Regions from separate parts of the uncultured Azonexus sp. genome, predicted to be linked through region 1. Evidence: predicted binding sites of a transcription regulator. Region 1 holds the regulator's gene; the other holds the start of a gene.
The links. Region 1 encodes FNR, which switches genes on or off when oxygen is low (the NO sensors DNR and NnrR bind a similar motif). Its sites were predicted from a motif close to TTGANCTAGNTCAA; they were not measured.
Positions count from the first base shown of each region.

Region 2: the regulator FNR is predicted to act here: its motif matches at 4,567-4,580, upstream of Q0799_RS01485 (DUF2249 domain-containing protein).

Region 1 covers NZ_CALJNI010000006.1:34,878-42,071, reverse strand. The annotation lists gene Q0799_RS05630 (LysR family transcriptional regulator) at 1-105, shown strand, start outside; gene Q0799_RS05625 (PQQ-dependent sugar dehydrogenase) at 119-1,249, shown strand; gene fnr (fumarate/nitrate reduction transcriptional regulator Fnr) at 1,253-1,996, opposite strand; gene hemN (oxygen-independent coproporphyrinogen III oxidase) at 2,082-3,485, shown strand; gene Q0799_RS05610 (sulfite exporter TauE/SafE family protein) at 3,548-4,219, shown strand; gene Q0799_RS05605 (cation-translocating P-type ATPase) at 4,221-6,419, shown strand; gene Q0799_RS05600 (EAL domain-containing protein) at 6,469-7,194, shown strand, end outside.
Region 2 covers NZ_CALJNI010000001.1:312,426-319,619, reverse strand. The annotation lists gene Q0799_RS01500 (tetratricopeptide repeat protein) at 1-1,334, shown strand, start outside; gene Q0799_RS01495 (response regulator) at 1,385-3,055, shown strand; gene Q0799_RS01490 (hypothetical protein) at 3,104-4,219, opposite strand; gene Q0799_RS01485 (DUF2249 domain-containing protein) at 4,221-4,493, opposite strand; gene Q0799_RS01480 (homoserine dehydrogenase) at 4,634-5,944, opposite strand; gene Q0799_RS01475 (pyridoxal phosphate-dependent aminotransferase) at 5,948-7,194, opposite strand, start outside.

The DNA of each region.
Region 1 (7,194 bases):
CCGCTGAAGGTACGCGCCTTCATCGATTTCCTGCAGCAGCGCTTCGGCGAACAGCCTTACTGGGATCAGCCCGGCGAACGCCTGTGGCTGGGCCTGAGTCGATGACGAGGAAATGCCGATGAAACGTCTGTTGATGGTCGCCGGTCTGGTGGCTGGTCTGGGATTGCCGGCGCAGGCCGAGGTGCTGCGCAGCGAACGCGAGGATTTCCGGGTGCGCGTGCTCAGCGAGGGGCTGGTGCATCCTTGGGCGCTGGCTTTTTTGCCCGACGGTCGCATGCTGGTTAGCGAGCGGCCGGGGCGCCTGCGCTTGCTGGCGGCCGACGGTCGTGTCGATCCGCGCCCGGTGGCGGGCGTGCCGGCGGTTGCGGCGAGCGGACAGGGCGGTTTGCTCGACGTCGTGCTGCATCCGGACTTTGCCGCCAACGGCTGGATTTACCTGAGCTACGCCGCGGCCGGCGAGGGCGGGGTTGGTACCGAGGTGGCGCGCGGACGCTGGGTGTCCGATGCCGCCGGTCACCGGCTGGAAGACCTGCGGGTGATTTACCGGCAAAGGCCGAAATCGTCCGGTGGGCAGCATTTCGGCTCGCGCCTGGTGTTCGACCGGGACGGCTTCCTGCACATCAGCCAGGGCGATCGCGGCACGATGGCACGGGCGCAGCAGCTCGACGATCTGGCCGGCAAGCAGGTCCGGCTGCACGACGATGGTCGGGTGCCAGCGGACAATCCCTGGCGGGGAGTGGCCGGTGCGCATCCGGAAATTTTCAGCGTCGGCCATCGCAACGTCCAGGGGGCGGCGCTGCACCCGGTCAGCGGCGCTTTGTGGACCCATGAGCACGGCCCCCAGGGCGGCGACGAGATCAATATCGTGCGCAAAGGACGCAACTACGGCTGGCCGGTGATCACTCACGGGGTGAATTACGTGATTGGCACGAAAATCGGCGTCGGCACGCATCGCGAGGGGTTGGAGCAGCCCCTGTACCAATGGACGCCGTCGATTGCTCCGTCGGGCATGGCCTTCTATGTCGGCGAGCGTTTTCCCGCGTGGCGCGGCAACCTGTTCGTCGGCGCGCTGAAATACCAGATGCTGGTCCGCCTGGAACTCGACGGCGAGCGGGTGGTGCATGAAGAGCGCCTGCTGAGCGGGCGCGAAGGTCGGATTCGCGATGTCCGTCAGGGGCCGGACGGCTTGATCTACCTGCTTACCGACGCGCCTGACGGCAAGCTGCTGCGTCTTGAACCGGCGCGCTGAAACTCAGGCGCGGTGGTTCATCAGCGCCTTGAGGCCGTTTACGTTGAGAATGCGGATATGCTTCTGCTGCACCGCGATATAGCCTTCTTCCTGGAATTTCGAGAAGGCGCGCGAGACGGTTTCCAGCTTGAGGCCGAGGTAGCTGCCGATTTCCTCGCGCGTCATGCGCAGGTAGAACTCGGCGTGCGAGAAGCCACGTGCGGTAAAGCGCTGTGACAGGTTGAGCAGGAAGGCGGCCAGGCGCTCTTCGGCGCGCATCGTGCCGAGCAGCATCATCACGCCGTGATCGCGGACGATCTCGCGGCTCATCACCTTGTGGAAGTGGTGCTGCAGGTTGTGGATCTCGCGCGACAGGCTTTCCAGCCGGTTGAACGGGATCGCGCAGATCTCGCTGTCCTCGAGGGCGATGGCGTTGCAGGTATGGTGTTCGGTGCTGATGCCGTCGAGGCCGAGCAGTTCGCCGGCCATCTGGAAGCCGGTCACCTGGTCGCGGCCGTCTTCGAGCAGCACGTCGGTCTTGAAGAAGCCGCTGCGGATCGCGTAGATCGAGTCGAAAGCCTCGCCGGCACGGTACAGGTGATCGCCGCGTTTGATCCGGCGGCGGGTCGAAATGAGGTCGTCGAGACGCTCGAGTTCCTCAAGGCTGAGACCGAAGGGCAGGCACAGTTCGCGCAGGTTGCAGTTGGAGCAGGCCGTCTTGATGACGGTCAGCGTAATTTCCTGATTCAACGGGATTGTGTTGGGCATTGGCAACCTGCGTTGGCTTGATCCATGTCAACCGGAACTGCGATCCATCCCCACATAATCGAGCCTAAACTTGGCGCTATGTTAAATGAATTTCGCAACTGAAAACCTCGTCTTCGATCCACAGATCATTCGCCGTTTTGACGTTAACGGCCCGCGTTATACGTCGTATCCCACCGCAGACCGCTTTGTCGAAGCATTCGACTCGGAGGCTGCAGCGCTCTGGCTCGGCAAGCGCAACATCGGCGGTATCAGCCGGCCGCTGTCATTATACTTCCACATCCCCTTCTGCAACACCATCTGTTATTACTGTGCCTGTAACAAGATCATCACCAAGGATCACGGGCGCAGTGCCAAGTACCTGAAGTACCTGGGCAAGGAACTCGCCCTGCAGAGCGCTTCGCTCGAAGGCCGCGACGGTGAGCACGAGGTCATCCAGCTGCACTGGGGCGGAGGTACGCCGACCTTCCTGTCGCACGACGAGATGCGCCAGCTGATGGCCGAGACGCGCAAGCACTTCAAGCTGCTCGACGGCGGTGAGTACTCGATCGAGGTCGATCCGCGCAAGGTCGATGCGGCCACCGTGGCCCTGCTCGGCGAGCTCGGTTTCAACCGGATGAGCGTCGGCGTCCAGGATTTCGACGAAAAGGTCCAGGTCGCCGTCAATCGCGTGCAGAGCGAAGAGGAAACCTTCAACGTGATCAAGGCGGCGCGCGCCAGCGGCTTCAAGTCGGTGTCGATCGACCTGATCTACGGCCTGCCGCACCAGAGCGTGATGGGCTTCAACCGGACCCTGGAGCGGGTGCTGGCGATGGACCCGGATCGTCTGTCGATCTACAACTACGCGCACCTGCCGGGCCTGTTCAAGCCGCAGCGGCGGATTGCCGATGCCGACCTGCCGACGCCGGATGCGCGCCTGCAGATCCTGGCGCTGGCGATCAAGAAACTGACCGACGCCGGTTATGTGTTCATCGGCATGGACCACTTCGCCAAGCCCGACGACGAGCTGGCCGTGGCCCAGCGTCAGGGCCGCCTGCACCGCAATTTCCAGGGCTACTCGACCTATGCCGATTGCGACATGCTGTCCTTCGGCATTTCGTCGATCAGCAAGGTCGGGCCGACCTACTACCAGAACGTCAAGACTCTGGACGAATACTACGACCGGCTCGACGCGCCGATGCTGCCGGTGATTCGCGGCATCGAACTGACCGCCGACGACATCCTGCGCCGCTCGATCATCCAGGCGCTGATGTGTCATTTCGAGCTGTCGATCGAGAGCATCGAGAGTGCGCACCTGATCGACTTCCACAAGTACTTTGCCGCCGAGATCGAGGATTTGCGCGAGCTGGAGCGCGGTGGTCTGCTCAAGATCGAACGCGAATGGATCACCGTGCTGCCGCCGGGGCGCATGCTGGTGCGCGTCATCGCCATGGCCTTCGACCGCTACCTGCGCGCCGACCGGCAGCGTACGCGTTACTCGAAGGTGATCTGACGGTGCCGGCGGAGGGGCGGGCGGGTTAAACTTCCCGTCTGTTTCCTGTCCAGCCCTGTTTCATGCCCGATACCGGTTTTCTTGCCCTGTTCCTTGTCGGTTTGCTCGGCGGCGCACATTGTGTCGGCATGTGCGGCGGTATTGTCGGCGCCCTGGCCATGGGCGGTGCGTCGCGCTGGTCGATGCACCTGGCCTACAACGGCGGTCGCATCCTCTCCTATGCCGCTGCCGGCGCCCTGGCCGGTGCCCTCGGTGCGGCCAGCCTGGGGCTGGAAGGGCAGGTGCCGGCGCGGCTGATCCTCTACTTGTTTGCCAACCTGATGCTGATCGCGCTGGGTTTTTACCTGCTCGGTGCGACCCGGGCGCTGGCGTTCACCGAGCGCGCCGGCCAGGCGCTATGGCGCCGCATCCAGCCGCTGACCCGGCGCTTCCTGCCGGCCACCACCGTCCGTCAGGCCTTTCCGCTGGGCCTGTTGTGGGGCTGGCTGCCTTGCGGACTGGTATACAGCGCGCTGGCCAGTGCCTTGTCGGCCGGTTCGGCCGGGCGTGGCGCCGCCCTGATGCTGGCTTTCGGGCTGGGAACCCTGCCCAATCTGCTGCTCGCCGGCATCCTTTTTTCGCGGCTCAACGAATTTGTCCGCCGGCCCGTGGTCCGTATCTTGTCCGGCCTGCTGATTCTCGGCTTCGGGATTTACGGCCTGTACGCTTTGCCCTACCTGATGGAGAACGTCTGAGGTGACTGACAAGACCCCGCCTGACAGTGCGGAACAGGTGATCGAATTCGCCATTGGCGGCATGACCTGTGCCGCCTGTTCCACGCGCCTGGAAAAGGTGCTCAACCGCCAGGCCGGCATGCAGGCCAACGTCAATCTGGCCGCCGAGCGGGCGCGTGTACGCCTGAGCGGGGTCGGGCCGGATGCGGTGATCGCGGCGGTGGCCAAGGCTGGCTTTTCTGCGACCCTGGTCGATGCCGGAACCCGCGAGCGGGAAAAGCAGGAGAAGGAACGGGTCTATCGGCAGGAGGTCCGCCGTTTCTGGATCGCCGTCGCGCTGACCTTGCCGCTGGTTGGTCAGATGATCTTCATGTTCGGCGAGGGCGGGCACGAGAACGAGTTGCCGCGCTGGCTGCAACTGCTGCTGGCGACGCCGGTCCAGTTCTGGATCGGCTGGCGTTTCTACGACGGCGCGGCCAAGGCCTTGCGCGGCGGCGGTGCCAACATGGATGTGCTGGTTGCGCTCGGCACCAGCATGGCCTGGGGCTTCTCGGCCGTGGTCACGGTGTTCGGCCTGCACGATCAGCATGTGTATTTCGAGGCCGGGGCGGCGGTGATCACCCTGGTCCTGCTCGGCAAATTGCTTGAGGCCAGGGCCAAGGCGCGCACCTCGGAAGCGATCGAGTCGCTGATCCGCCTGCGCCCGAAAACCGCCCGCGTCGAGCGCGACGGGCAGTGGCTGGAACTGCCCGTCGATGCGCTGATGCCGGGCGACATCTTCCTGGTACGTCCGGGCGAGAGCGTGCCGGTGGACGGCGAGGTCATCGACGGCGAGTCCAGCGTCGATGAGGCGATGCTGACCGGCGAGAGCATGCCGGTGGGCAAAGCTGCCGGCGACCGCGTGTTTGCGGCGACGGCCAACGGCCAGGGGGCCTTGCGCTGCCGGGCCACCGGCGTCGGCGAACAGACCCTGCTGGCCGGCATCATCCGCCTGGTCGGCGAGGCGCAGGGTTCGAAGGCGCCGGTGCAGCGCCTGGCCGACCGCATTTCCGGGATATTCGTGCCGGTGGTCTGCTTGATCGCGCTGGCGACCTTTGTTGCCTGGTGGTGGATCGGTGGTGAATTTGCCGAAGCGCTGGTCAATGCGGTTGCCGTGCTGGTCATTGCCTGCCCGTGCGCGCTCGGCCTGGCGACGCCGACGGCGATCATGGTCGGCACCGGCCAGGGCGCCCGCGTTGGCATTCTGGTGCGCAATGCCGAGGCGCTCGAACGCGCCCAGAAGATCGGTGTCCTGGCGCTCGACAAGACCGGGACGCTGACCTGCGGTCAGCCGCAGGTCACCGATGTGGTGCCCATGGCCTGCAATCGCGAGGAAGCGTTGCGCCTGGCTGCGGCGCTCGAACACCAATCCGAGCATCCGCTGGCGCGTGCCGTGGTGGCGGCGCATGGCGACGGAGAACTGCCGCCAGTCAGCAATTTCCGGGCGCTGGCCGGACACGGCGTGAGCGGCGAAGTCGATTCCCGCGTCTTGCGACTTGGTTCGCCGGCCTGGTTCGGGCTGCACGACGATGCGGCGATTGCCGAACTGCAGTCGGCCGGCAAGACGGTCGTGGTGCTGGCGGAAATGAATGGTGAGGAGCCAACTGCAGTGCTGGCGCTGCTCGCCATCGCCGACGCGTTGCGGCCGACGTCGCGGCAGGCCGTGGCGCAGTTGCGGGCGCAAGGCATCCGCGTGGTGATGCTGACCGGTGACAATGTGGCGACTGCCGCGGCGATTGCCGCCCAGGCCGGCATCGACGAATTCCGCGCCGGCATCCTGCCCGGCGACAAGGCGGCGGCGATCAATGCCCTGAAATCCGGAGATGCCCTGGTAGCCATGGTCGGCGACGGTGTCAACGATGCGCCGGCGCTGGCTGCGGCCGATGTCAGCTTCGCCATCGGCGCCGGTTCGGATGCGGCCATCGAGGCCGCCGACCTGACCCTGATCCGCAACGACCTGCGCGGTGTGGCCGACGCCATCGCCTTGTCCAGGGCGACTTTGGGCAAGATCCGGCAGAATCTGTTCTTTGCTTTCGTTTACAATGTTTCGGGTTTGCCGCTTGCGGCAATGGGCTTGTTGAATCCGGTCATTGCCGGTGCGGCGATGGCAATGAGTTCGGTCTCGGTGGTGACCAACTCCTTGCTGCTCAAGCGCTGGCGGCCGCAGGACCTGAAACGATAGAAGGGAAAGTGGCGTAGCGATGACCGGGGTGGCCAGCGAAGGGACCAACTTGTTTCAGGCCACCATGGAGGCGGCCCAGGTCGGCATCTTCGTTCTCGGCGGCGGGCGTTTCATTTACGTCAATCCCTTCATGTGCGAGCTGTTCGGCTATAGCGCCGAGGATTTCCAAAGCCGTATCGGCCCGCTCGATCTGGTCGTTCCCGAACAGCATGACTTGGTGCGCGAACAACTCGCCCTGCGTGCCGCCGGGGTGCCGGGGCAGGCGTACGAACTGACCGCCCGGCGCCGGGACGGCTCGCTGTTCACCATGTCGGTGCTCGGCATGCCGGCGACCTTCGGCGATCTGCCAGTGTCGGTGGGCACGGTGCTCGACGTCACCGAGCGCAAGAACGCCGAACGGCGCATCCGCGAGCTGGCCGATTTCGACGCCCTGACCGGCTTGCCGAACCGGCGCCTGCTGCACGATCGCATGGCGCAGATGATTGCTTCGGCCGAACGCGATGGCGGTACCGCCGCCCTGATGTTCCTCGACATCGACCACTTCAAGCGGGTCAACGATTCACTGGGCCACAGCGTCGGCGACGACCTGCTGTGCGCCTTGGCGCAGCGCTACACCGGCGTGGTGCGCCGGGTCGATACGCTGGCGCGCCTGGGCGGCGACGAGTTCATCATCTTGCTTCCCGATGTCAGCGCCGCCAGCGCGGCGGATGTCGCCCGTCGGGTGCTGGAAATTGCCGGCTCGTCGTTTTCGGTCGGCGGGCATGAACTGACGGTG
Region 2 (7,194 bases), on a different contig from region 1:
CCGTCGACACGGTCATGGGGACCGCCGAAGCACAACCGGATGCCTACCTGCTCAAGCCGGTCACCGAAGCCGTGCTGACCAGCCGGATCGCCAAGATTCGCGCCCGCAAGGAAACCTTCACCGATATCGATCGCGCCGTCGCCGCCCGCGATTACCTGAAGGCCATCCGGCTGTGCGAAGAACGCGCGGCCAGCGACAAGGTCAACGCCATCGAGCTGCTGCGTACCAAGTGCGACCTGCTGACCCAGACCGGCCAATCCGACAAGGCGCGGCAGACCTACGAAAAGATCCTGGCCAGCCGCGAGATACCCTGGGCCCAACTGGGCCTCGCCAAGGTACACATGCAGGCCGGAGAGTACGATGCGGCGTGCAACCTGCTCGAAACGCTGATCGACCGCAATCGCAACTATCTCGACGCCTACGACAGCCTGGCCGAAACCTATCAGAAACTCGGCGAATCCGAGCGGGCCGAGGATATTCTGGAACGCGCCATCCAGTTGTCGCCCAATTCGCATGCGCGGCAACGCGTGATCGGCGAACTGGCGCTGCGTAACGGAAAACTCGATCGGGCCGAAAAAGCCTTCCGCAAGACGCTGAAACTCTCCGAATATTCGGCACGCAAATCGCCCGAGGCTTTTCTCGGCCTCGCCCGGACCGTGGGCTCGCTGGAAAACCCGAAGGAAGCGCTGAGCATTCTCGAGCAGATGAACAAGGTATTCGATGGCGAAGACACCCGGATCAAGGGCAAGGCTGTCGAAGGTCACGTCTACCATCGGAACGGCATGACCAAGGAAGCGCGTGACAGCGCCGAACAGCTGAGCGCCATGCTGGAACGCGGCAACACCCGGCAAGACTCCGAAACAGCGCGCGAGATGGCCGAATTGCTGCTGGCCACCGGACATCAGGAGAAGGGCCTGAATCTGCTGCAGTCGGAGATCATGAACAACCCCGACGACGAGCGCAACCTGGACGCCATCAAGCAGGTTTTCCGCAAGGCCGGGCTGGCCGAACAAGGCGATGCCGTCGTCGAATCCTCGCGCAAGGAAGCCACCCGGTTGATGAACGCCGGCATCCTGCTGGCGCACGCCGGCAATCATCTCGAAGCCATCGGCAAGATGCGCGACGCCGTGACCAAGATGCCACGCAATGTCCGGCTGTTGCTGAACGCGGCACACATCATGCTCGACTATATGGAACAGGCCGGCGTCGAAGCCTCGCTGATCCGCGAAGTACGTAGCAGCCTGCTGACCGCCAACCAGCTGGCCCCCAACGAATCGCGCTTCGTCGACCTGATGGCCCGCCTGGAAAAGCTGACCACCCGTAACTTCACCTGATCGCCAGCCGCAGTTTGCCAGCCACCATTTGCCTTTGAGAGCCATCGAACATGCCGCCCATCACGCCACTGCTGGCCAGCGACGATGAAAACAAACCCATCGCCAACAGTACTTATCTGATCATCGATGACTTCTCCGGCATCCGCACAATGCTCAGCGGCATCCTGCGCAGTGCCGGCGTTCATCCGCGCGCCATTGATTTTGCCTCCGATGGCCGGGAAGCCCTGTACCAGCTCAACGGCAAGCGCTACGACGTCGTTCTCTGCGACCACAACCTGGGCACCGGGCAAAACGGCATGCAGGTGCTTGAGGAGGCCCGCCACAAGGAGTTGATCGGTCCCAGTTGCTGCTGGTTGATGATCACTGCCGACAAGACACTGGAAACCGTGATGGGCACGGCCGAAGCCCAGCCGGATGCGTATCTGCTCAAACCGGTGACCGAAGCCATGCTGCTTTCCCGAATCCGGCGGATGAAAGCGCGCAAGGAAGCGTTCAACGATGTCGATCACGCGATGATGGCGCACGAATATTACCGGGCGATCAGCATCTGTGAGCAGCGCGCGGCAAGCGACAAGGCCAATGCCGTCGATTTGCTGCGCCTGAAATGCGAGTTGTTGATTCACGTCGGACAAACCGATCAGGCACGGGTTTTTTACGAGAAGATGTTGGCAACCCGCGACCTGCCCTGGGCACAACTGGGCCTGGCCAAAATCCACATCCAGCTCGGCGAATCCGACATTGCCTGTCAATTGCTCGAACAACTGATCAATCGCAGCCGCAATTACCTCGAAGCCTACGACTGTCTGGCCCAAACCTACCGCCGCCTGAATCAGAGCGAAAAGGCCGAACACATTCTCGAACAGGCACTGGCCCTCTCACCGCTATCGCATACCCGACAGCGCGCAATGGGCGAACATGCACTGGCCAGCGGCAAGCACGAACGCGCCGAAAAAGCCTTCCGGATGGCCATCCTGCTGGGCGAATTCTCCGTGCACAAGAGCCCCGATAGTTATCTCGGCCTAGCCAAAGCACTGAGTTCCCGCGGCAACTCGGTGGAAGCGTTGAGCACGCTCGACAAAATGCTGAAGATTTTCGACAGCGAGGACAGCAAACTGCTGTCAAAATCGGTCGAATGCCGCATTCTGCTCGACAATGGCGATATCGACCGGGCCCGCCAGCAAGCCGAGGAAATCGTCCGCCTGCTTGACCGGGGCAATACCGGTCACCTGGGTTCGGTGGCCACCCGTGACATGGCAGAAACGCTGCTCATGCTCGGCCAGCACGACAAGGCCATCGAACTGCTGCGCAGCGAAATCCTGAACAATCCGGACGATCCGGCCAATCTGGAAGCCGTCCGCCTGATTTTCCAGAAACAGGGACTCAGCGACGAAGGCAACGAGATGGTCGAGGCAACTCGCGCCCAGGCCGTCGACATGATGAACAGCAGCGTCCTGCTGTCGCGCTCCGGCGATTTTGCCCACGCCATCGCCAAGATGCGGCAGGCGCTGGAAATCATGCCGCGCAATGTCCGCCTGTTGCTCAATGCGGCACACCTGCTGATCAGCCAGATCGAAAAGGCCGGCAACGACCCAAGCCTGATCCGCGAAGCCCGCCGTCACCTGTTGACCGCCAATGCCTGCGCACCGGGCGAGCCGCGTTTCTCCGACCTGATGTCGCGCCTCGAAAAACTCAACGCCAGCACGGCCGATGCGGCAGCCTGATCCAGGCCCCGGCGCACAACACCGGCTGCTACTGCGATCGACGCCTGCTCAAGGCCGAAATTGCCGGTAGCGCACCAGCCCGCCGACGAACCACAACAGGCCGCTCGCGGCGAGCGGCATCGCCAATTCGGGCAAACCTGCAAGAAACAGAACGCCTGCCGTCAGAAATACAACGCTACGCCCCTGCCCGCCCGCCACCAGCGCCACCCTGAGCGCTTGACGCTGTGGCGACATCGGCCCCGGCCAGACCCACACCGGCAGCAACTGGCTCAAGGCGCCGGTCACAAGAGGCAGCAGGAACGCCGCCACCCAGGCCCATAGCCCGGGCATGGCCGGCATCACCCCGGCACCATGCAACACACCGGCAAGCAATCCCAATATCCAGCCGAACACAGCGGCAATGAGCGATACCGCCGCACCATCGCCAAGAAGTCGCTGCCACCCGAAGCATTGCAGCCAGCGCACCAGCAACAGGCCGGCCAAGACCAGCAGCACCGCTGCCCCGACGGTCGCCAGCGACCAGTGAACGGCAATACTCAGAACCACCGTCAGCACGGCCAGCAGCATGGGCCACAGGTAACGCTGCAGCCATTGGGCGGCGCCCGGATCGGCCCGACCGAGCACGGTCGGCAGAAGAACCGGCAGTGTGCCGAATGCGGCCAGGCCGACCAGGCCCAGCGTGTTCAGGTGCAGATGCAGCAGGCGCCAGACTTGCCAATGCGCCGGCCACAGCGCCATCGCCAGAATGGCCATTAGCGCCAGCATCAGCACAGCAAGTGCTGCCGCATACCATCGCCAGCCCGGATGCGGCCGCCCCAGCGCGGCACGTGCCCGACGCACGATCCAGTAGAGCAAGCCGCCGGCCAGTGACAGATCGATGGCTGCTGCCAGTTGCAGCAGCTCGTAAGGGAAGATGCCCTGCAAAGCGAGGACCAGCAGGACCCCGGCCAACTGGGCAAACACCGGCAAACGCCGGATGATTGCCGGCGCATCGCCCGTTCGCGTGAGCACGGGAACGAAGTGCGTCATTGCCGCAAAGATCAGCGGCACAATGCCGACGGCAAACACCAGATGCGCCACCGCTGCCGGCGTGCCGACCCCGACCGCCGCCAACGAGGCGGCTGCGATCAGGGCCAGCAGCGTCAGGGCAGCGGTTATCAGCAAATCAGCCGCCGATCACCTTGAAATCGATGACGATGGCGCCCGGTTCGCGCTGCACGTACTCAATCGACACCTGATTGCCGTAGCGCTGCTGCATCTGGGCAAGCAGCGGCAAAGGGTCGTGGTCGTTGCAGAAACGCATGGTTTCACCCGGCATCAGCGACTCGAGCGCGCCGAAGATGGCGGCATGACGAAAACGCTTGGCAACACCACGGGCGTCGAAGGGATAAAGCGCCTCGGCGGTGGGACGGTCGCAGGCATGGATGGCGTGAGTCATGGGGATTTCCTTGTAAAAAAGCTGCCGCTAGCAGCAAGAGCCCCGATTCTGCCGACCCCGGAACGGCATTTCCTTGATCTGCATCGCCCTGAACGACAAAGGGGGCCGCAGCCCCCTTCTTCATGCGCAGATAGGCAGGTTTACTGCAGCTCTTCCAGACGGATACGCTTGACCTGGGCCTTGACCGCGGCCAGCGCCTCGACCTTGGCGACTGCGGCGAGTGCTGCGCTTTCGCTGCAGACGTGGGTGAGGATGATGATGTCGGTCTCGCCCTCGCCTTCTTCCGGCTCGCGCTGGAGCATGGCGTCGATCGAGATGCCCTGGTCGGCGAGGATGCGGGTGACGTCGGCGAGCACGCCGGCCTTGTCCTCGACGCGCAGGCGCAGGTAGTTGCCGGTCTCGATCTCGCTCATCGGCAGGATCGGCAGCTTGGACATCGCGTTCGGCTGGAAAGCCAGATGCGGCACGCGGTGCTCCGGGTCGGCGGTGGCCAGACGGGTGACGTCGACCAGGTCGGCGATCACTGCCGAGGCGGTCGGCTCGGCGCCGGCGCCCTTGCCGTAGTAGAGCGTGGTGCCGACGGCGTCGCCCTTGACGACGACAGCGTTCATCGCGCCCTCGACGTTGGCGATCAGGCGCTTGGCCGGGATTAGCGTCGGATGCACGCGCAGTTCGACACCGTTTTCACGGCGCTTGGCGATGCCGAGCAGCTTGATGCGGTAGCCGAGCTGTTCGGCGTACTTGATGTCGGAGGCTTCGAGCTTGGTGATGCCCTCGACGTAAGCCTTGTCGAACTGGACCGGGATGCCGTAGGCGATCGAGGCAATCAGCGTCGCCTTGTGGGCGGCGTCGACACCTTCGATATCGAAGGTCGGATCAGCCTCGGCGTAACCCAGGCGCTGCGCCTCGGCGAGCACGTCGGCGAAGGGCAGGCCCTTGTCGCGCATCTCGGAGAGGATGAAGTTGGTAGTGCCATTGATGATGCCGGCGGCCCATTCGATGCGGTTGGCGGTGAGGCCTTCGCGCAGCGCCTTGATGATCGGGATGCCACCGGCGACGGCGGCTTCGAAGGCGACCATGACGCCCTTCTGCTGGGCGGCGGTGAAGATCTCGGTGCCATGCACGGCGAGCAGCGCCTTGTTGGCGGTGACGACGTGCTTGCCGTTGGCGATTGCCTGCATCACCAGCTCCTTGGCGACGCCGTAGCCGCCGATCAACTCGACGATGATGTCGATTTCCGGATCATTGACCAGGGCAAAGGCATCGGCCGTGACCCTGGCGCTACCGCCGGTGACCTGCTGGGCAAGTTCCACATTCTTGTCGGCCACGGCGGTAATGCGAATCGGGCGGCCGGCGCGGCGGGTAATTTCTTCCGCGTTACGGTTGAGAACGGTCCAGGTGCCACCGCCGACGGTGCCGATGCCGATTAGGCCTACATTGATGGGTTTCATAGCTCAGTCTTTGTTGATGAGATGGTTGGTGTTGTGACGTTTGCGATAGTTCTCGAGGAAACGGGCGACACGGCCGACGGCCTCGCGCAGATCGTCCTCGTGCGGCAGGAAGACCAGCCGGAAGTGGTCGGGGTGCGGCCAGTTGAAGCCGGTCCCCTGAACCAGCAGGACCTTTTCTTCCTGCAGCAGTTCGGCAATGAACTGCTGGTCGTTCTTGATCGGGTAGATCTTGGGATCGAGCCTGGGGAACATGTACAGCGCCGCCTTGGGCTTGACGCAGGAGACACCGGGAATCGCCGTGATCAGTTCGTGTGCGAGATCGCGCTGGCGACGCAGGCGACCGCCGTCGCGCACCAGATCGTCAATGCTCTGGTAACCGCCCAGCGCAGTCTGGATGCCGTGCTGGCCGGGCGCGTTGGCGCACAGGCGCATCGAGGCCAGCATGTCGAGGCCCTCGATATAGTCCTTGGCATGGCGCTTGTCGCCGGAAACGACCATCCAGCCGGCACGGTAGCCGCAGGAACGGTAGTTTTTGGACAGACCGTTGAAGGTGATGGTCAGCACGTCTTCCGACAGGGCCGCGATCGAGGTATGGGTGACGCCGTCGTACAGCACCTTGTCGTACACCTCGTCGGCGTAGATGATCAGGTGGTGCTGGCGGGCGATCTCGATGATCTCGTGCAGCAGGTCGTCCGGATACAGCGCACCGGTCGGGTTGTTCGGGTTGATGATGACGATCGCCCGCGTGTTCTTGTTGATCTTGCTGCGGATATCGTCGAGGTCGGGCAGCCAGCCCTTTTCCTCGTCGCACAGGTAATGCACGGGCTTGCCGCCGGACAGGCTGACCGCCGCCGTCCACAGCGGATAGTCGGGGGCCGGCACGAGCACTTCGTCGCCAGCGTCGAGCAAGGCGTTCATCGCCATCACGATCAGTTCGGACACGCCGTTGCCGACGTAGATGTCCTCCAGCGTTACCCCCCTGATGTGCTTCTGCTGGGTGTAATGCATGATCGCCTTGCGCGCCGCGAAGATACCCTTCGAATCCGTATAACCGGCCGCGTTGGGCAGGTTGCGGATCATGTCCTGCTGGATTTCTTCGGGCGAATCGAAACCGAACGAGGCCAGGTTGCCGATGTTCAGCTTGATGATCTTGTGGCCTTCTTCTTCCATCTGCTTGGCCATCTGCAGCACGGGGCCGCGGATGTCGTAGCAGACGTTGGCAAGTTTGGCGGATTTCTTGACGTGCTTCA